4 regions of the Mesorhizobium sp. WSM4976 genome follow, and region 4 is predicted to be linked to each of the others. Evidence: predicted binding sites of a transcription regulator. Region 4 holds the regulator's gene; each other region holds the start of a gene.
The links. The regulator PhoB, encoded in region 4, activates phosphate uptake and scavenging genes when phosphate is short. The targets are predictions, from matches to a motif close to TGTCATNNANCTGTCAT.
Positions count from the first base shown of each region.

Region 1: a site for PhoB is predicted at 2,808-2,824, ahead of P9272_RS07385 (PhoX family phosphatase). Genes of this name have one in related genera too.
Region 2: a site for PhoB is predicted at 1,617-1,633, ahead of P9272_RS26670 (acid phosphatase). Genes of this name have one in related genera too.
Region 3: a site for PhoB is predicted at 1,969-1,985, ahead of P9272_RS10760 (esterase-like activity of phytase family protein). Genes of this name have one in related genera too.

Region 1 covers NZ_JARTVT010000004.1:304,969-309,495, forward strand. The annotation lists gene P9272_RS07375 (MarR family transcriptional regulator) at 1-23, shown strand, start outside; gene P9272_RS07380 (GNAT family N-acetyltransferase) at 20-700, shown strand; gene P9272_RS07385 (PhoX family phosphatase) at 749-2,746, opposite strand; gene P9272_RS07390 (hypothetical protein) at 2,972-3,310, shown strand; gene P9272_RS07395 (phosphatase PAP2 family protein) at 3,325-4,035, shown strand; gene P9272_RS07400 (transcriptional regulator) at 4,112-4,372, shown strand; gene P9272_RS07405 (DMT family transporter) at 4,395-4,527, opposite strand, start outside.
Region 2 covers NZ_JARTVT010000025.1:27,071-31,597, forward strand. The annotation lists gene P9272_RS26660 (dihydrofolate reductase family protein) at 1-233, shown strand, start outside; gene P9272_RS26665 (cytochrome-c peroxidase) at 304-1,554, opposite strand; gene P9272_RS26670 (acid phosphatase) at 1,776-3,308, shown strand; gene P9272_RS26675 (MarR family transcriptional regulator) at 3,480-3,938, opposite strand; gene P9272_RS26680 (p-hydroxycinnamoyl CoA hydratase/lyase) at 4,042-4,527, shown strand, end outside.
Region 3 covers NZ_JARTVT010000007.1:122,855-127,381, reverse strand. The annotation lists gene P9272_RS10765 (MATE family efflux transporter) at 1-279, opposite strand, end outside; gene P9272_RS10760 (esterase-like activity of phytase family protein) at 387-1,811, opposite strand; gene P9272_RS10755 (LacI family DNA-binding transcriptional regulator) at 2,034-3,059, opposite strand; gene P9272_RS10750 (Gfo/Idh/MocA family oxidoreductase) at 3,257-4,288, shown strand; gene P9272_RS10745 (sugar phosphate isomerase/epimerase) at 4,291-4,527, shown strand, end outside.
Region 4 covers NZ_JARTVT010000021.1:121,904-126,430, reverse strand. The annotation lists gene pstB (phosphate ABC transporter ATP-binding protein PstB) at 1-429, shown strand, start outside; gene phoU (phosphate signaling complex protein PhoU) at 450-1,157, shown strand; gene phoB (phosphate regulon transcriptional regulator PhoB) at 1,175-1,864, shown strand; gene P9272_RS24585 (ROK family protein) at 2,165-3,409, opposite strand; gene xylF (D-xylose ABC transporter substrate-binding protein) at 3,679-4,527, shown strand, end outside.

The DNA.
Region 1 (4,527 bases), on a different contig from region 4:
CCGAAAGGTTCGCCACGCCATGAAGCACATGCTCGACCGCCCCGTCTGGAGCGCGCTAGAAACGCGGCAAAGGACATTCGCTGAGGGTGACGATCTCGCGCGTCGGTACCGGCCATCGATCATTCCGTTCGCCGCCACGGCAACCGACGATCCGGAAAGCCTGCACGCGCTCGCTAGGCTCGTTCCCGCTGGCGAGACCGTCATCCTGGCTCAGGCCGACGGCATCGTCCTTCCGCCGGCGCTTGTCGCGACGATGACCGCCGACGCCGTGCAGATGATTGCCGAGCAAGCCTTGCACACGGTCGCCGACCCTCGGATCGAGCAATTGATGCGGCAGGACGCGGCCGAGATGCTTGCGCTCGCCTCGCTGACGAAACCTGGCCCGTTCACGCTCGAAGCCTTGAGCCTCGGTGAATTCTGGGGCGTGAAGATCGACGGCAGGCTGGCCGCGATGGCCGGCGAGCGCATGAAGCAGCCCGGCTATTCGGAACTCAGCGGCGTCTGCTCGCATCCGGATTTTCGCGGCGGCGGTCTTGCCAGGCTGTTGTCGCTGTTTGTGGCCAACCGCATCATGGCGCGCGGCGAGGTGCCATATCTGCACGCCTTCGCCAACAACGCCGCGGCGATAAAGCTTTACGAGTCGATCGGCTTCCGGCTGCGCAGCGCGATGAACATCGCGGTGGTCCAGCGGGCGGGGTGAGACGCGACGTCGGGGGACTCCGCCAACCCCGACGCCGAGTCCGCAAGCTTAAACCGCGATCTTGCCGCCGCCCTGCTTCGTGATCGCAACGACGGACGGCCGCACCGGCATGTCCGGCTTGAAGTCCGGCCAGCGGGTCGACGGATCCTCGTAATAGGACGGACGGCCAAAGCCTTCCCAGTCCTCGCCGCCGTCACCCGGATGCTGGACGGCGACAAAAGCCGTCTGGTCATCCGGCGCGAAGAGCGGGCCGCACATTTCGGCGCCGATCGGCACGCGGAAGAACAGCTTTGATGTCGCCCGCGCCGCGCCTTCGGTGTCCACCGCCCACAGGCCATCGGTGCGGCCGGTGGCCTTCGGGCCCTGGCCGTCGGTGGCGACCCAGAGGCGTCCGGCAGAATCGACGGCGCAATTGTCCGGCATGCCGAACCAGCCATGGGCGCTGGTCGCCGTCGAGAAGGTGGCGCCGACATCGGCAACGGAAGGATCGCCGCATTTCAGCAGCACTTCCCACTTGCCCTTGCTGGCGGCGAAATCGCCGCCGTCCTCAACGATCTCGATGATATGGCCGAAGGCATTGGAAGCACGCGGGTTGGCGGCGTCGATCTGTTCGGCCTTGCGCTTGGAATTGTTGGTCAGCATGACATAGACCTTGCCGTTGCCGGCATTGGGCTGAATGTCTTCCGGCCGGTCCATCTTGGTGGCGCCGAGCAGGTCAGCAGCGCGCCGCGTCTCAATGAGAACGTCGGCCTGGGACGCAAAGCTATTCTCAGCCGTCAGCGGGCCTTGGCCAAAGACGATCGGCATCCACTCGACCGAGCCGTCCTCGGCGAATTTCGCCACATGCAGCGTGCCGTCGTCGAGCAGGTTCATGTTGGCGGCGCGGTCGTTGGGGTTGAACGTGCCGGCGGTGACGAATTTGTAGACATAGTCGAAGCGCTCGTCGTCGCCGAGATAGAAGACGACGCGGCCGTCCCTGGCGACGATCGACTCCGCACCCTCGTGCTTGAAGCGGCCCATGGCGGTGCGCTTCCTCGGTGTCGAGGTCGGGTCGTTGACGTCGACCTCGACGATCCAGCCGAAACGGTTCGGCTCGTTCGGCTCCTTGGTGAGGTTGAAGCGCTCGTAATGCGCGCCCCACTCATAGGCGCCTTCCGGTATGCCGAGGCGCTTGTAATTGGCGGCTTCCCTGTGGCCTTGCGGCAGCTCGCCAGAGAAATAGCCGTGGATGTTCTCTTCGGCCATCACATAGGTGCCCCAAGGCGTCACGCCGCCAGCGCAATTGTTGAGCGTGCCGATAACCTTGGTGCCGGAGGGGTCGGCACTGGTCTTGAGGCGGTCATGACCGGCGGCTGGGCCGGAGATCGCCATCTCGGTGGTCGACATGATGCGGCGGTTGAGCTTGCCGTCGCGCATCACCTGCCATTTGCCGCCTTCCTTGCGAATCTCGACGATGGTCCCGCCATGCGCGGCCATCTCGACATCAACCTGCTCCTTCGAGAGCGGCGCGACCTCGGCGGCTTTTTTGCCGTCCTTCTCGACGATCGAAACGATGCCGGGGAACATCAGATGCGGGTTGGTGTATTCGTGGTTGACGACCAAAAGCCCGTGCTCGGCCGAGCCGTCGATCGGGATGTAGCCGACATAGTCATTGTTGTAGCCGAACTGTTTTGCCTGAGCCTCGGCTGACTGCTTCAGCGGATTGAACTCCGGCGAATCGGCAAACAGCGGATCGCCCCAGCGCAACAGCACGTCGGCATCATAGCCGGGCGCGACATGGTGCTTATCGTCGATGCCGGCCTCAAGCTCGTCGAATTTGAAAGCGGAGCCTTCCGCCGCGCGCGCCTCGTCGGCGGCGACCAGCGCCAGCGGGCTGACGGTGGCGGCGATGGCCGAGATGGCCAGCGAGCCCATGAGAAAGCCGCGGCGCGAGAAGCGCGCGGCAATGATCTCGCCCATGGTGCGGTTGTCGGTCGGGTTGACGGGAGGACCGTCATTTTCCTCGAGCTGGCTGGTGCGGAAGCGGGTTTCAGGGGTCGCGGTCATAGTGTTCCTCTGGCTTATTGAGGTGGCTTGAGCTGGACCTTCAGACCCCTAAAGCGCGCCGATCACATTTGCGTGACATCGGCGGGATCGATCGTGGACAATTGTTTGCCCGGGCGTCCAAGGCGCTGCCGCTCCCCGCAGCCTGTTCGCTGCCGGATCGGCTTGACGCTGTGGCGTGGTTCGGGAACAAGAGCGCCGGCGAGAACCTGCAAAGGGATGGCAAAAGTGAGTTTCTGGGGACTGGCGCAGCTCGGTATTTCGACCGTGATGTTCCTGCTGGCGGCGATGGCCGCCAAGCAATGGGGCCTGGCGCCCAGCCTGGTCAAGCTACTTGTGACGCTGGCGCTCTATACGGCCGGCAACCTGATCATGCTGAGGTTGGTGCGCGAATTCGGCATGTCGGTGGCATTCAGCCTGTCGGCAGTGATCCAGCTTGTCGCGGTCAATGTCGTGGCAGTCGCCTTTTTCGGCGAACGGCTCAATGCGTTCCAGTCGACCGGCATGGTGCTGGCGATCGCCGCCGTCGCCCTGATCACGCTCGGGCCCTATATGCAGAAGCTCTAACCCTCGAGTCTTCCATGAAGCCATCCGTCGGAGCGCTGTTTGCCAAGATCGAATTCCCCCTGCTTCTGGCCGGGCTGGTGATCGCTGGCGGGCTGTGGGGTTTCGAAGAATTGATGGAGGTGGCGCGGGCCACGACGCCGCATGCCTTCGACACCGAGATCCTGCTTGCCTTCCGCCATGCCGGGCAGCCGGATAGCCCGATAGGTCCGCTTTGGCTGCAGGGAGCCATACGCGACGTCACCTCGCTTGGCAGCACCGTCGTGCTGGTGCTGATCACGACCGCGACGATCATCTACCTGCTGTTGATCCGCAGGCCTTCAACCGCGCTGTTCGTGTTCGCGGCGGTGGCGGGCGGGCAAGTGCTTTCCACCTTGCTCAAGCTCGAGATCGACCGTCCCCGGCCGGACCTCGTCTCGCACCTGGCCACCGAAACGTCGCTGTCCTTTCCAAGCGGACACGCCATGCTATCGGCGGTGACCTATCTGACGCTCGGCTCTTTGGCCGCGCGCTTCCTTCCGGATCGCCGGACGAAAATCTACGTGCTTTGCCTTGCCGTGCTGATCACCGTGCTGGTCGGCACCAGCCGCGTCTATCTCGGCGTGCACTGGCCGTCCGACGTGCTTGCCGGCTGGTGCGCGGGCTTCGCCTGGGCCATGCTGTGCTGGCTCGCGGCACGCCTGTTGCAGCGGCGCAAAGTGGTGACAGACAGCGACATCGATGGTTGAAACATTTAAAATGATGCTTGAGATATTGTAATCTTTAAAATACACATCTTTCGTTTTTCAGAAGAAGGTTCAGCCGATGATCACTGCCGCACAGATGCGTGCCGCGCGGGCGTTGACCGGCATCGACCAGAAGACGCTCACCGAGCGCGCCGGCGTTTCCCTGCCGACGATCCAGCGCATGGAAGCGAGGGAGGGCGTGGTCAGGGGCGTAGTGGACACGCTGATGAAGGTCATCCAGGCGCTCGACGAGGTCGGTGTGGAGCTGATCGGCGAGAACCACGCCAGCGAGCGCGGCGGCAGGGGCGTGCGCCTTAAGGCGCAGAACCCGCAAGGTTAGGCGGCCGGCCTGGAAGACCGCCTCACATCGCCGCTTCGATCGGCTCGGCAAGCTTCGGATTGGCGCGCGCCGCGATCAGGCAGCCGGCGACGATGAGGCATGCGCCGGCAAGCGTGGTCCAGGCCAGCTTCTCGCCGAAGAGGAACCAGCCAAGC
Region 2 (4,527 bases), on a different contig from region 4:
ATGCGCTGAAGCAGGGCGAGGGCGGCGACATCGCCGTGTTCGGCGGCGCCGGCTTCGCCTCGGCGTTGATCGCCGCCGGTCTGGTGGACGAGTTCCAGCTGTTCATCAATCCGGCGGTTCTGGGCAGCGGCCGCCGCATCTTCGACAAAGGCGGGTTCGCCGGGCTGACGCTCCTCGGCTCGAGACCCTATGCCTGCGGCATGGTGGTGAGCCGCTACGCGCCGGGGCAATAAGAGGCGGCAACCGGGGCCGCGCCGCCTTGAATCAGTCTCGCAACAGGCCTTCCTAACTGGCCCCCCAGCCTCAGTGTCCCGTCTGATCGGCGTCGGTCAGCGCGCCGAGGAAGGCGACGATATCATCGATCTCGGCGTCGGTCAGCGCAGGCTTGTCGCCGGGCTTTCTGCCGTTGAAGGGCGGGTCGGTGTTGAGGTTCGGCCAGTAGGCTTTTGGCAGGTCGTCGAATTTGTCGACCGTGCCGTCGGCCCTCTTCGGATACCAGCGCGCCGGATCGCTGTCGCGGCTGGCGTAGAAGGCCACCGCCTCGCGAAGCGTGTGGAAATAGCCATTATGGAAGAAGCTCTTGCGCAAGGCCACGTTGCGCAGTGTCGGCGTCTTGAACAGGCCGCAAAATTCGGCGCGTCCCTTGAAGTCGGTGCGCAGCGGGCCGCACAGGCCGAGGTCGAAATAATCGGGATCGGCATTGGCGGGGAGAGCCGGATTGCGCGGCACGGCGATCGCGATGAGGCCGTAGTCGGTGAACTGCGGCGGCTCGCCGTCATTGGCCGGCTCGCTCAAATGGCAGCTCGCGCAATTGCCCTTCGCCTCGTCCTCGAACAGCATGCGGCCGCGCAATTCCTGCGCGGAGAGCTGTGCCTTGCCTGCGAGAAAGGCGTCGTAGCGGCTGGAATAGGGGTAGAAATCGGCACTGCTCTGCTCGAATGTGCCGAGCGCTTCCACCGCGGCATCGAAGGCGTCCCGCGGATGGTCGAAGACATCGGCGCCAAAGGCAGCCTCGAACGCCATTGCATAGGGCGCCTTGCGCAGGCGGGCGGCCACCTGGGCCTCATCCTTGTTGCCCATCTCGAAGGGAGAGAGCAGCGGGATTCTCGCCTGGTCCTTGCCGTGGTCGGCCCGGCCGTCCCAGGTGAGCCCCCCGGTCGGGCCATTGTCGACGCTCTCGTCGCCTTCGTCCTCGGAGTCGTGAAAATGCTCGGTGAAGGCGGGCGTCGCCTGCAAATAGCGCAGCGACGGCACCGCGCGAACGCCGGGCTGGTCGAGCTTGGCTCCGCCCATCTCGACCGGCGAAGCCGAGGCCGGTCCGAAAGCGTGGTTGGGATCGTGGCAGGATGAGCAGGCCTGCCTGCCCGAGGCCGAAAGCGAAGGATCGAAGAACATCTGCCGCCCGAGCGCCGTCAGCGCCTCGGCGCGCGCATAGGCTTCCTGGCGCGACATCGGGCCGGGATGGACGCCCGACGGCTCCGCGGTGTTGGCAGGCGCGGTCAAGCCGACGATCGAAGCCGCCACAAGGGCGATCGCGTGACCTTTCCGTCCCATCGTCTGCGGCGATATCCCTGATTTCCCTTCACCTGATTTCGTTCGCGACGTAAGCTTCAAGTGCAACGGATTGATGACCGGCTTTCTCGCTCACGAAACCGTGTTCGAACCTCGCAGAACTGTCACATAGGTGACAAGGCGTCGAAGTAGCTGGGCATTGATGCAGTTGCGTTCCTGCATTGCCGTCCTCCAGCCATTCCCAAGCCACGAGGCATCCTTCAATGACCCGGTCCCTTCTCACCTTTTGCCTCGCCTCCACGGCGCTGGCATCGCTCTCCGCCGCTGCCCATGCGGCTCCTCCCGGCTACGACAAGATCGACACCGTGGTCGTCATCTACGCCGAGAACCGCAGCTTCGATAATCTCTATGGTGGCTTCCCCGGCGCCAATGGCCTCGCCAATGTGTCGCCCGACCAAGCGCGCCAGCTCGACCGCGACGGCAAGCCGCTCTCCGAATTGCCCCCGGTCTGGGGCGGGCTGACCGGCAAGGGCGTCACGCCGGCGGTGACGGAGGCGCAGAGCGCGCATCTTCCCAACGCCGTCTTTGCCATCGACGACCCCAAGGGCTTCAACGAGGGCACCAACGTCGTCACGCACGACCTGTGGCACCGCTTCTACCAGGAGCAGATGCAGATCGACGGCGGCCGGAACGACAAGTTCGTCGCCTGGGCCGATTCCGGCTCGCTGGTGATGGGCCATTACGACGGGTCCAATCTGCCAATGTGGAGCATTGCCAAGAAATACGTTCTGGCGGACAATTTCTTCCAGGGAGCCTTCGGCGGCTCCTTCCTCAACCATTTCATGCTGGCCTGCGCCTGCGTGCCTTATTATCCCAATGCCGACACCAGCCCGGTGAAGGGCCAGATCGCTATCGTCGAACCGGATGGCGTGACGCTGAAGCCGGCTGACAATTCGCCCGCCTCGGCGCTGGCCGGCGTACCGAAATTCGCCAATGACGGCGCCATCACGCCCGACTTCTACGCCGTCAACACCATGCAGCCGCCCTACCAGCCGAGCGCCAACAAGCCGGCCGAGGGCGGCGACAAGGCGCTCGCCGACCCGACGCAGCCGACCACGCTGCCGCCGCAGCAGGAGATCACCATCGGTGATCTCCTGTCGCTCAAGGGCATCTCCTGGGCCTGGTATTCAGGCGCCTGGCAGGCCGCGCTCGACGGCAAGAACGCGACACCGGTGCCGAACTTCCAGTTCCACCACCAGCCCTTCAACTATTTCGCGGCTTACGCGCCGGGCACCGCCGCGCGCGCCGAGCATATCAAGGACGGCGGCCTCGGCGGCGAAGCGTTCATCAAGGCGATCGACGACGGCAAGCTGCCGCAGGTCACCTTCTACAAGCCGCAGGGCAACCTCAACGAACATGCCGGCTATGCCGACGTGACCTCGGGCGACCAGCATCTGGCCGATATCGTTTCGCATCTGGAGAAGAGCCCGCAATGGGCGCATATGCTGGTGGTCGTCACCTATGACGAGAATGGCGGCTTCTGGGATCATGTCGCCCCGCCAAAGGCCGACCGCTGGGGCCCGGGCAACCGCGTCCCGGCCTTCATCATCTCGCCCTACGCGAAGATGGGCATTGTCGACCACACGCAGTACGACACCACCTCGATCCTGCGCTTCATCACCAACCGCTACGACCTGCCGGTGCTGCAAGGCATCGTCGCCCGCGACAAGGCGCTGCGCAACAACGACCAGGCGCCGATGGGCGACCTGACGGCGGCGCTCGATCTGACGCGGTGAGGGCGTGAAAGAAGCCCGTTACGCCGCGGTCCTTCACACCCCTCTGTCCTGCCGGGCAGCGAGGTGCTGTCCCGCCAGCCTCTCCGATGTTCCCTCTGCGCAGTAGATTGAATCAACCCGGCAGAATGCGCTGCTATCGGATTGTTTTGCTAGAGTGGGAGCGCGCCGCGCTCACTCCGCCTCATCCACCCAGATCAGGCGCAGCAGCCGCAGCAGTGTCGCCCGTTCCTTCCTGCTGAGACGCTCCAGGAAACGGTTTTCGTGTCGGCGCACCTTGAGGCGCCAAGCGGGCATTGCCGCCTTGGCCGCCCCGGTCAGGCTGAGTTTCCGCACGCGCTTGTCCTCTGCATGATCGTCGCGCTCGATCAGGCCGCGCTCCTCCAGTTCGGCGAGCAGCGGCGCCATGTTCGCGCTCTTCATGCCGAGCAGCCGGCAAAGCTCGGCGGCGCGGATGCCCGGCCGCTCGTCGATCAGCGCCAGCATGGCATAGGTCACCGGCCGCAGTGACGCCTCCGCCATCTCCACGGAAAAATCGTTGAGCGCCAGCGCCGATGCGCGCCGCAAATTGTAGCCGATCTGTGCGTCGAGCGCGTCCTCGCTGGGGACATCGCGAACTCTGGTCTCGTCCATGTCCGATCGATCGCCGTGATCCATCCCCTTGTCAAGGCAAAAATACTATGCGACATAGCAAAGATAACGCTATGTAGCATAGCAATCGGAGGAGGAGACCGGCATGACCGAGAAGACGAGTGAAACCGAAGACTCGGTTGCCTTCGATGTCGAGGGCGGCATCGCCTGGGTCCGCTTCAACCGGCCGGCCAAACGCAACTCGATGAGCCCGACGCTCAACCGGCGCATGATGCAGGTTCTCGACGAGCTCGAATTCCGGGACGATGTTGGCGTTCTGGTGTTGTCAGGTGAGGGCGCAGCCTGGTCGGCCGGCATGGACCTCAAGGAATATTTTCGCGAGACCGAGGCGAAAGGCCTGGGCGCGGTGCGCAGGGCGCAATCCGAAGCCTATGGCTGGTGGCGGCGGCTGCGATGGTACCGGGTGCCGACCATCGCCATGGTCAATGGCTGGTGCTTCGGCGGCGGCTATGGCCCGCTGTTTGCCTGCGACCTCGCCTTCGCCGCCGACGAGGCGCAGTTCGCGCTTTCCGAGATCAACTGGGGTATCCTGCCTGGCGGCGGCGCCACCAAGGTGGTGGTCGAACTGCTG
Region 3 (4,527 bases), on a different contig from region 4:
GTCGCGGGCGCCGACCGACTGCGCGACCAGGATCGTCGCCGCCATGCCTATGCCGAACACGGTGCCGAGGATGAGGAACAGCACCAGATTGGCGTTGGAGGTGGCGGTCAGCGCCGCCTCGCCGAGGAAGCGGCCGACCCAGACTGCATTGATCGAGCCGTTGAGCGACTGCAGCACGTTGGAGCCCAGCACCGGCAGCGCGAACAGAAGCAGCGTACGCGGGATCGGCCCGCTGGTCAGGTCGTGGGTCCGCCTTCGAGCCGGCTTGTCGTCATCCATGGCAGCACCGAAAATGAATCAGGCCCGCGATGCTATCGCAGGCCTGATGCTCATGCATCCCTTCCGCGCTCAGCCGTATGCGCGCTCAGCATACGGCTGAAGCAGAACTAGTTCGCGGCGAGGCTGTTTCCAGACAGTCCAGGCAGGGTGACCTGATAGACCAGGAAAGTGGTGTCGACGTCGGCGCCGTCCTCGGCCTTGTAGGGCGCACCGACCTGGAAGCCGTCCTGGGTGAGGAAGTCGTTGTCATTGGCAACGAACAGGAAATAGTCGTCGGGAAGCTTCGGGTCGAGCACGGAGACCAGCGACATCGCCTCCCACTTCTCGGACAGGTTGTTCCTGTCGTTCGGCGCGCCATTGTGCAGGCCGAAGCGGCCGAGCTCGCGCTTGTCGTTGATGTCGATGAACGGCGTCAGCCTGGCCGGCGTCACCGATGGCTCGAGCACGCCTTTCGGCGCCACCGGCTGGTCGGCGGCGTCGAACGGACCGTTGGCGATGTCGGTGGCTGCGGAGAGGTCGACGATCTCGATCTTGCGGTAGAGCGACTCGTCGCCCTTGAGACCCTGGCCGTTGCCCGAGTCGCGTGCCAGCATCAGGAAGCTGGTGTCGGAGAGCGCGACGATCTCGCTTTGCGCAGCGACCTTGGTCTTGCCCTTGGCGTCCTTGAAGACCGGCAGCGGCACGACGTATTCATGCGCCAGCTTGAGATGAGCGAGCTCGGAAGCGTCATAGACCAGCGCGCGGGTGTTCTGGCGCGTCGAGCCGGAATCGCCGCCGTCCTGGCGGGTCGCCGACTGTAGCACGGCGATCAGGAACTTGCCGTCGGGCGTCATCGACATGCCTTCGAGGCCCTGGTTATTCTGGCGGCCGGTCTCGGGATCCTTCGGATCTGGCTCGGCCGCGCCCGGGCCTGGATTGTCGGAAGCGAAGTTCGGCTTGCCGTGGCGCATCGGCACCAGCGCCGCGGGCGGCTGCGTCGCCGACATCAGCCGCCCTTCGGCCGAGAACCGATAGATGTTGGGGCCGTATTCGTCGGAGATGAACATGGTGCCGTCGGGCAGGCGCACGATCGCTTCGTCGTCCAGCGAAAGCTTGCCGTTGTCCGCCTGCGGCAAGATCGGCAAATCGCCCGCGGCCGGACGCACTCCGTTCAACGGATCGAGGCCGGTCGCGTCGGCGCCCTTGTCGTCGGTCAAGAGCATCGTATCGGCGAGCGTCGCCTTAACGCCGGTCTGTTCCTTCCCGACGACTGGGGCCACGCCAGGAGCCGTCGGGGTCAGCTCGATTGCTATGGTGTTGAGCCGCGGGCGATAATCGGTGGTGCCGACGACATTGTAGCCGCGGTCGGGCAGCAGCCAGAGCGAGCCCTTGTAGCCCGCGCCGTCGCGCGCCCAGGACTTGGTGTCGATCGCCATGCCGGAACCCGAACCGAAGGTCTCGCCGAACTTATCCTTCTGGATGGCCGGAATGCGGCCGACGCCTACGAGCCCCTTGTTGAGATAAACGACGCCGTCGGCGAGCGCCGGCGTCATGGCAGTGAACAGGGCGAGCAGCGCGCCGAGCGCGGCGGTTCGGTTGAGATGTTTCATCGATATCCCCTTCTTGAAGAGCAGAGCGGCCACTGGCTCAAAAGGGCACGGCATCGACGATGCGGGCAGCCCTTGCCGTCGAGCGGTCTAGGGCGTGAACGTGATGGTTGCGTGACAGGTTGGGTGCGCTTTTCCTTCTCCCACGAGAGGAGAAGGAAAAGGCGCTCAATCGCTTTCTCTGGCGACCAGTTCCAGCGGCCAGATCTCTCGGATGATACGTGTGCCTTCGGGGCCAGCGAAAGCCGGAAGCGAGGCCAGCAGCATTTCGGCCAGCCGGCGGCCCATCGGCTCCAGCGATGGACGGAAGGCGGTCAGCGCCGGCGAGAAGTAGCGGCAAAGCGGCGTGTCGACGATGACGATCACCGCGATGTCGTGGCCGGGCCGGATGCCCATTTCGGCCAGCGCCTTGCAGCCGCCGAGGGCCATGGCGTCATTGTTGAAGATGATGGCTGTCGGCCGGTCCTTGGAGAGCATGACGCGCGGCGTCACCTGATAGCCGCCGGTCTCGTTGATGAAGCCGTCGGCGATCAGGCCGGGATCGATTTCGATGCCGTGCCGCTTCAGCGCCTTGCGGTAGCCGTCGAGGAACAGGTAGCCGAAGTTGAGATCGAGCGAAGGGCGGATGGCGGCGATGCGGCGGTGGCCGCGCGCGACCAGCCGGTCGACTGCTTCCTCACCCGCCCTCTCGAAATCGATATCGAGCGAAGGATAGGTGTCGCCGCCGGATTGACTTCGCCCAAGCGTGGCGAAGGGAAAACCGGCCTTGCTGAGATAGTCTATCCGGTCGTCTTCCCGCCTTGTATTGGCCAACACGACAGCGTCGGCCCGGCGCGTCTCAACCACGCGGCGCAGCCTCTCCGGCTGATATTGGCCGGGCTCACCCATGACCACCATCAGATCGAGGTCGCTCTCGGCGAGCCGCGCCTGCAGACCGGTCAGGAACGGGATGAAGAACGGCTCGCCATATTGCTGGTCGCCGGGATGCGGTTGCAGCATGAAGGCGATCGAATGAGTGGCGCCTTTCCTCAGGCTGCGGCCGGACTGGTTGGGCGAATAGTTCAGCTTCCTGGCCGCCTCGAGCACGCGTTGGCGCGTCTCCGCATTGACATCGGCGCGGCCGTTCAGCGCCCGGGACACCGTGCCGATCGAAATGTTCAGGTGACGCGCGAGATCGTGGATGCTGGACGCCAATGCCGGTTCTCCCCCTGTCTTCGCTAGCACCGGCCGCCCTTCAGGCCAAGCAGTGGATGTCGATTTTCGCGAGCGGGTGATTGACATTCTACGCCATCGGGTGTGTTCTCGTAAACGTTTACGGAAAAACGTTTACGGTGATGCCGGAAATGCCGTGACACTCGGACTGGAGGGGCCGGGCGGAGGAGGAGCGCTGGATGATGAAGGTCGTCCTGGTCGGGTGCGGAGCCATGAGCAAGCAGTGGCTCGATGCCGCAAGGCAGATCGACGGGCTCGCGATTGCCGGCCTTGTCGACCTCGACGCCGAGCGGGCGCAAACGAGGGCGCGCGAATACGATCTTACCAAAGCCGTCATCGGCACCAGCCTCGACGCCGTTCTCGAGGAGACGAAACCCGACGCCGTGTTCGATGTCGTGGTCCCGGCGGCACGCCGCGCCGTCGCGCTTTCGGCTTTTGCCCATCATTGCCATCTGCTCACCGAAAAGCCGCTGGCCGACAGCCCAGAGAATGCGCGGGCCATTATCGATGCGGCGCGTCGCGCCGACCGCGTCCATGCGGTCGTGCAGAACCGGCGCTATGTCGCCAATGTCAGGCGGATCCGGCGCTTCCTGGATTCCGGCGCCATCGGCAAGCCGACCAGTATCCATGCCGACTTCTTCATCGCGCCGCATTTTGGCGGCTTTCGCGAGGAGATGGACCACGTGCTGCTGCTGGACATGGCGATCCACACCTTTGACGCCGCGCGCTACATGGTCGCCGGCGAGCCGGCCAGCGTTTATTGCCAGGAATGGGAGCCGGCCAGTTCCTGGTACCGGCAGGGCTCGTCGGCCAGCGCCGTCTTCGACCTCGGCGACGGCAAGGTCTTCACCTATGCCGGCTCCTGGTGCGCCGACGGTTTCCGCACGAGCTGGGAGGGCAGCTGGCGCATCGTCGCGGAGCGCGGCAGCCTGCTGTGGGATGGCCATGACGGGCTGAAGGCGGAAGTGGTTGCGTCCGGCCGCGACGGCATCATCGACAAGACGCAAGCCATCGAGGTGCCGGCGCTCGACCCGGCCGATCGGGTGGGCGGACATCTCGGCATCATCCAGGATTTCATGCGCGCGATCGAAACCGGCACCGAGCCGGAGACCCGCGGCGCCGACAACATCAAAAGCCTCGCCATGGTCTTCGGCGCGATCGAAAGCGCGGAGGCCGGACGGCGCGTGGCGATCGAGGCCCAGGAAGGATGACGATGCCAAACCCGCTTCTCGATATCAGGATCGGCACCATGGTGCGGGCCAATCTCGACGATCCGGCCGCCTACGTGAAACAGATCCTGCCGCTGGGGTTCGAGAGCATCCAGCCCTTTTTCTGGCAGACGCTGGGCGGCAAGGACCTGCCTCGGCTGGCCGGCGAGATCCGCGACGCGATCGGCGATGCGGACGTCACCGTGTCGTCGCTCGGTGTGTTCGGCAATCCGCTGGAGAGC
Region 4 (4,527 bases):
AGGCTCTATGAGAAGATCAGCAAGGCCGAGATGGACAGCCGCGTCGAGTCGGCGCTGAAGCGCGCGGCGCTGTGGAACGAGGTCAAGGACAAGCTCAACGCCAGCGGCCAGAGCCTCTCCGGCGGCCAGCAGCAGCGCCTTTGCATCGCCCGCACCGTGGCGGTGAAGCCGGAGGTCATCCTGCTCGACGAACCGGCTTCGGCGCTCGATCCGCTCTCGACCGCCAAGATCGAGGAACTGATCGACGAATTGCAGGCCGACTACACGATCGTCATCGTCACCCACAACATGCAGCAGGCGGCGCGCGTGTCACGGCAGACGGCGTTCATGTATCTGGGCGAGCTGGTGGAATTCGACCGGACCGAGAAGATCTTCACCTCGCCCCGCGAGAAGCGCACCCAGGACTACATCACCGGCCGCTTCGGCTGAGTTCATACGAGGACAAAATCATGGCCGAACATACCGTCGCCTCCTTCGACGAGGATCTGAGGCAGATCAGCCGGCTCATCACCGACATGGGCGATCTCGCCGGCTCCATGGTCGGCGGCTCGACCAGGGCCCTGCTCGAAAGCGACAATGCGCTGGCGCAGCGCGTCGTCTCCGACGATGCCATCATGGATGCGCGTCAGCGCGAGCTTGACGACCGCGCCATCACGCTGATCGCCAAGCGCCAACCGATGGCGGACGATCTTCGCCACGTGGTCGGCTCGATCCGCATGGCGGGCGACCTCGAACGCATCGGCGATCTCGCCAAGAACATCGCCAAGCGCGTCGGGTCGGTCGGCGTCAGCACCGCCCCGCGCGACCTCACGCATTCGATCGATTCCATGGCGCAGCTGGTGCTGATCCAGGTCCAGGGCGTGATCCAGGAATATACGGTGGGCGATGCCGCGGCGCTGGCCAAGCTTCGCAACGATGACGAACGCATCGACGTCAAATACACCTCGGTGTTCCGCGAGCTGTTGACCTACATGATGGAAGACCCGCGCAACATCACCCCTTGCACGCATCTTCTATTCTGCGCCAAGAATCTCGAACGCATCGGCGACCATGTGACCAACATCGCCGAGAACGCCTATTATGTGCTGACCGGCACGCAATTGCCCGCCAACCGTCCGAAGCAGGACGAGACGGCAATGTCGGCGCCGGCCGCCTGAGGGAAAAGGTTACCCCGATGATCGCGCCACGCATCATGGTGGTGGAGGACGAGGAGCCGCTGGGGGTGCTGCTCCGCTACAATCTCGAATCCGAGGGTTACCAGGTGGAAGTGGTGACCCGCGGCGACGAGGCCGAAATCCGCCTTCAGGAAAACGTTCCCGACCTGCTCGTGCTCGACTGGATGGTGCCGGCGGTCTCAGGCATCGAGCTCTGCCGGCGTCTCAGGATGCGGCCCGAAACCGAGCGGCTGCCGATCATCATGCTGACAGCGCGCGGTGAAGAAAGCGATCGGGTTCGAGGTTTGTCCACCGGCGCCGACGACTATCTGGTCAAGCCGTTCTCGACGCCGGAGTTCATGGCGCGCGTCAAGGCGCTGCTGCGCCGCGCCAAGCCTGAGGTGCTGTCCAGCGTGCTCAAGGTCGGCGACATCGTGCTCGACCGCGAATCGCATCGCGTCTACCGCAAGAAGAGCGAGATCAGGCTCGGCCCGACCGAGTTCCGCCTGCTCGAATTCATGATGCGGCATCCCGGCCGCGTGTTCTCGCGCAGCCAACTGCTCGACAATGTCTGGGGCGAGACGATCTATATCGACGAGCGTACGGTGGACGTCCATGTCGGCCGCCTGCGCAAGGCCGTCAACAACGGCCGCATGCCGGACGTCATCCGCACCATTCGCGGGGCGGGTTACGCCATCCGCGAGGAGTAGGATACGGTGCCAAAGTGGTGACGGGGCAGGCACTTCCAGCATCCACGCTGGTGGGTAGCCGAGACGCTTGTGCGTCGTCAACCAACGGGCGGAGCAAGGAGCGCAGCGACTCGGCGCAGACCCGCGGATCCATGCTGCGGCTCGAAGCGTTGCGACGGTCCGGATTTTTCGCCGCTGCGCCCTACGATCAAGGTAACGGCACGGATTCCAGGGTCTCCGCGACGGAGCTTCGCTCCTGCTTCGCTCCGAAATGACGAAGCTCAAAGGCCTTCGCTGATCTCCGGCGAATCGGAAACGCGCTCAGGCCACGTTCTTCCCCGCCGCGTCAGTTCTCGCCTGGACGCCCGGCGCGAAAATCTCCTGGTCGACGAAGGTCAACGCGCGCATGGCGCAGCCTTCGCGGATCAGCGGCAGCTCGTTCGGCTCGGTGTCGAAGGAGATCGAGCTCGAGTGCTGGCCGCCGGCGGTCCGGGCGATCGCCTCCCTCAGCGCCGGCTCGATAAGGTCGAAGGCGGCCGCGCTGACGCCGACCATAGCGACAGGCGCAGGGTCGATAAGGGCGAACAGGCTGCCCAAACCGAAGCCCAGCGCCTCGCCGGCCCGGCGATAAGCCTCCCGCTCGGGGCCGTCCTCCTGCCGGGCCTTTGCAGCCAGCGCGCGCATGTCGGCGTCGCCGATGTCGATTGGCGCGGCGTCCTCGCTTATCCCCATGGCGCTGCGCCAGATCGCGTAATTGCCGGCATAGGCCTCGACGCAGCCGCGGCGCCCGCAGCGGCAAAGCGCGCCGCCCGGACGATGTATCATGTGGCCGAACTCGCCGCCGGAAGAATGCGTGCCGGTGAACAATTCGCCCTTCAGCACAAGGCCCATGCCGATGCCGTGCGAGAGCAGGATGGCGATGAAATTGTCGCGATAGCGCTCGGGAGCGCGCCATCGCAGTGCCACCGCCATCATGTTGCAGTCGTTCTCCATGGTGGCGGGGATGCCGAATTCCCTCTCCAGGATGTCGGCGAACGGAATGTCGGTCAGTGGCGTGATCGGCGACCACAGCATGGCGCGCGAGTGGGAATCGGTGATGCCTTGAATGCCCATTGCGATGCGGGCGACACTGCTCACGTCGAGGTCGGGATCCTGCAGGCGGCGCCGGACGATCGCCAGGCACTCGCCGATCAGCTCGTCGCGCGGCATGACAAGCGTGTCCAGGCGCCGCTGCTCCTCGGCGATCACCTGGCCGGCATAGTCAATGACGGCGACCGACAGGAAGTTCAGCGACAGCACCACGGTCAGCACCGCGGCGGCTTCAGGATTCAGCGCCAGGCCGATCTGCGGCCGGCCGCGTTTCAACGCCGTCGGTTCGCTGGCCTTGCTCTCGGTGAGAATGCCCTCCTGGATCAGGTCGGCGGAGATCGCCGAAATGGTCGAGTGGCTGAGACCGGTGGTGGCGGCAATTTCGGTCCGCGATGGCTGGCCGGCGCGACGCACGGCCGAAATCACCATGGCGCGGTTGCGCCGGCGCAAATCGTCGTGACGGATTCCGACCGACATCGTCTCGCTTGTCCTCCCTGGTCATCGGGGCCTTGTGATGATGCCATGGCCTGTCGCTGACACGCTGGGAATAGTGGCAGAAGCCAAAGCCGATGTCATTATTTATTGCGGACGCCGAAAAAAATGCCTTGGCCCATCAAAAGCCATCAGAATCTCGGTTGACACCTTCATATCGGTGGACCAGTATTTTTTTGAGGCTCGAAAAAAAGCCTCTATGCCGGCCTTCGGGCCAGTCTGGGTCGCGCCGCACAAGGCGCAGGGAGGATATCATGAAGAAATTCGCAGCCGCCATCCTGGCGGGCGTTGCCATGTCGCTGACGCTGGCTTCGGTTGCCGAGGCGAAGGGCAAGGTGATCGGCGTCTCGTGGTCGAATTTCCAGGAAGAGCGCTGGAAAACCGACGAAGCGGCGATGAAGGCCGCCATCGAGGCCGCCGGCGACAAGTATATTTCGGCCGACGCGCAGTCCAACCCGGGCAAGCAGCTGACCGACGTCGAAAGCCTCATCTCGCAGGGCGCCAATTCGCTGATCATCCTGGCGCAGGATGCCTCGGCGATAGGCCCGGCCGTGCAGAAGGCGCTCGATGAAGGCATCCCGGTCGTCGGCTATGATCGCCTGATCGAGAACAAGGACGTTTTCTACCTGACTTTCGACAACAAGGAAGTCGGCCGCATGCAAGCCCGTGAGGTGTTCAAGGCCAAGCCCGAAGGCAACTACGTCTTCATCAAGGGCTCGGGTTCCGATCCAAATGCCGACTTCCTGTTCTCGGGTTCGATGGAAGTGCTGAAGGAAGCGATCGACAGCGGCAAGATCAAGAATGTCGGCGAGGCCTATACCGACGGCTGGCTGCCAGCCAACGCGCAGAAGAACATGGAGCAATTCCTGACCGCCAACGACAACAAGGTCGACGCGGTCGTGGCGGCCAATGACGGCACCGCCGGCGGCGTCGTCGCGGCGCTGACGGCGCAAGGCCTGGCCGGCACCGTTCCGGTTTCGGGCCAGGACGGCGACCACGCGGCGCTCAACCGCATCGCGCTCGGCACGCAGACCGTCTCGGTGTGGAAGGACGCGCGCGAGCTCGGCAAGAACGCCGCCGAGATCGCCTCGCAGCTCGCCGAC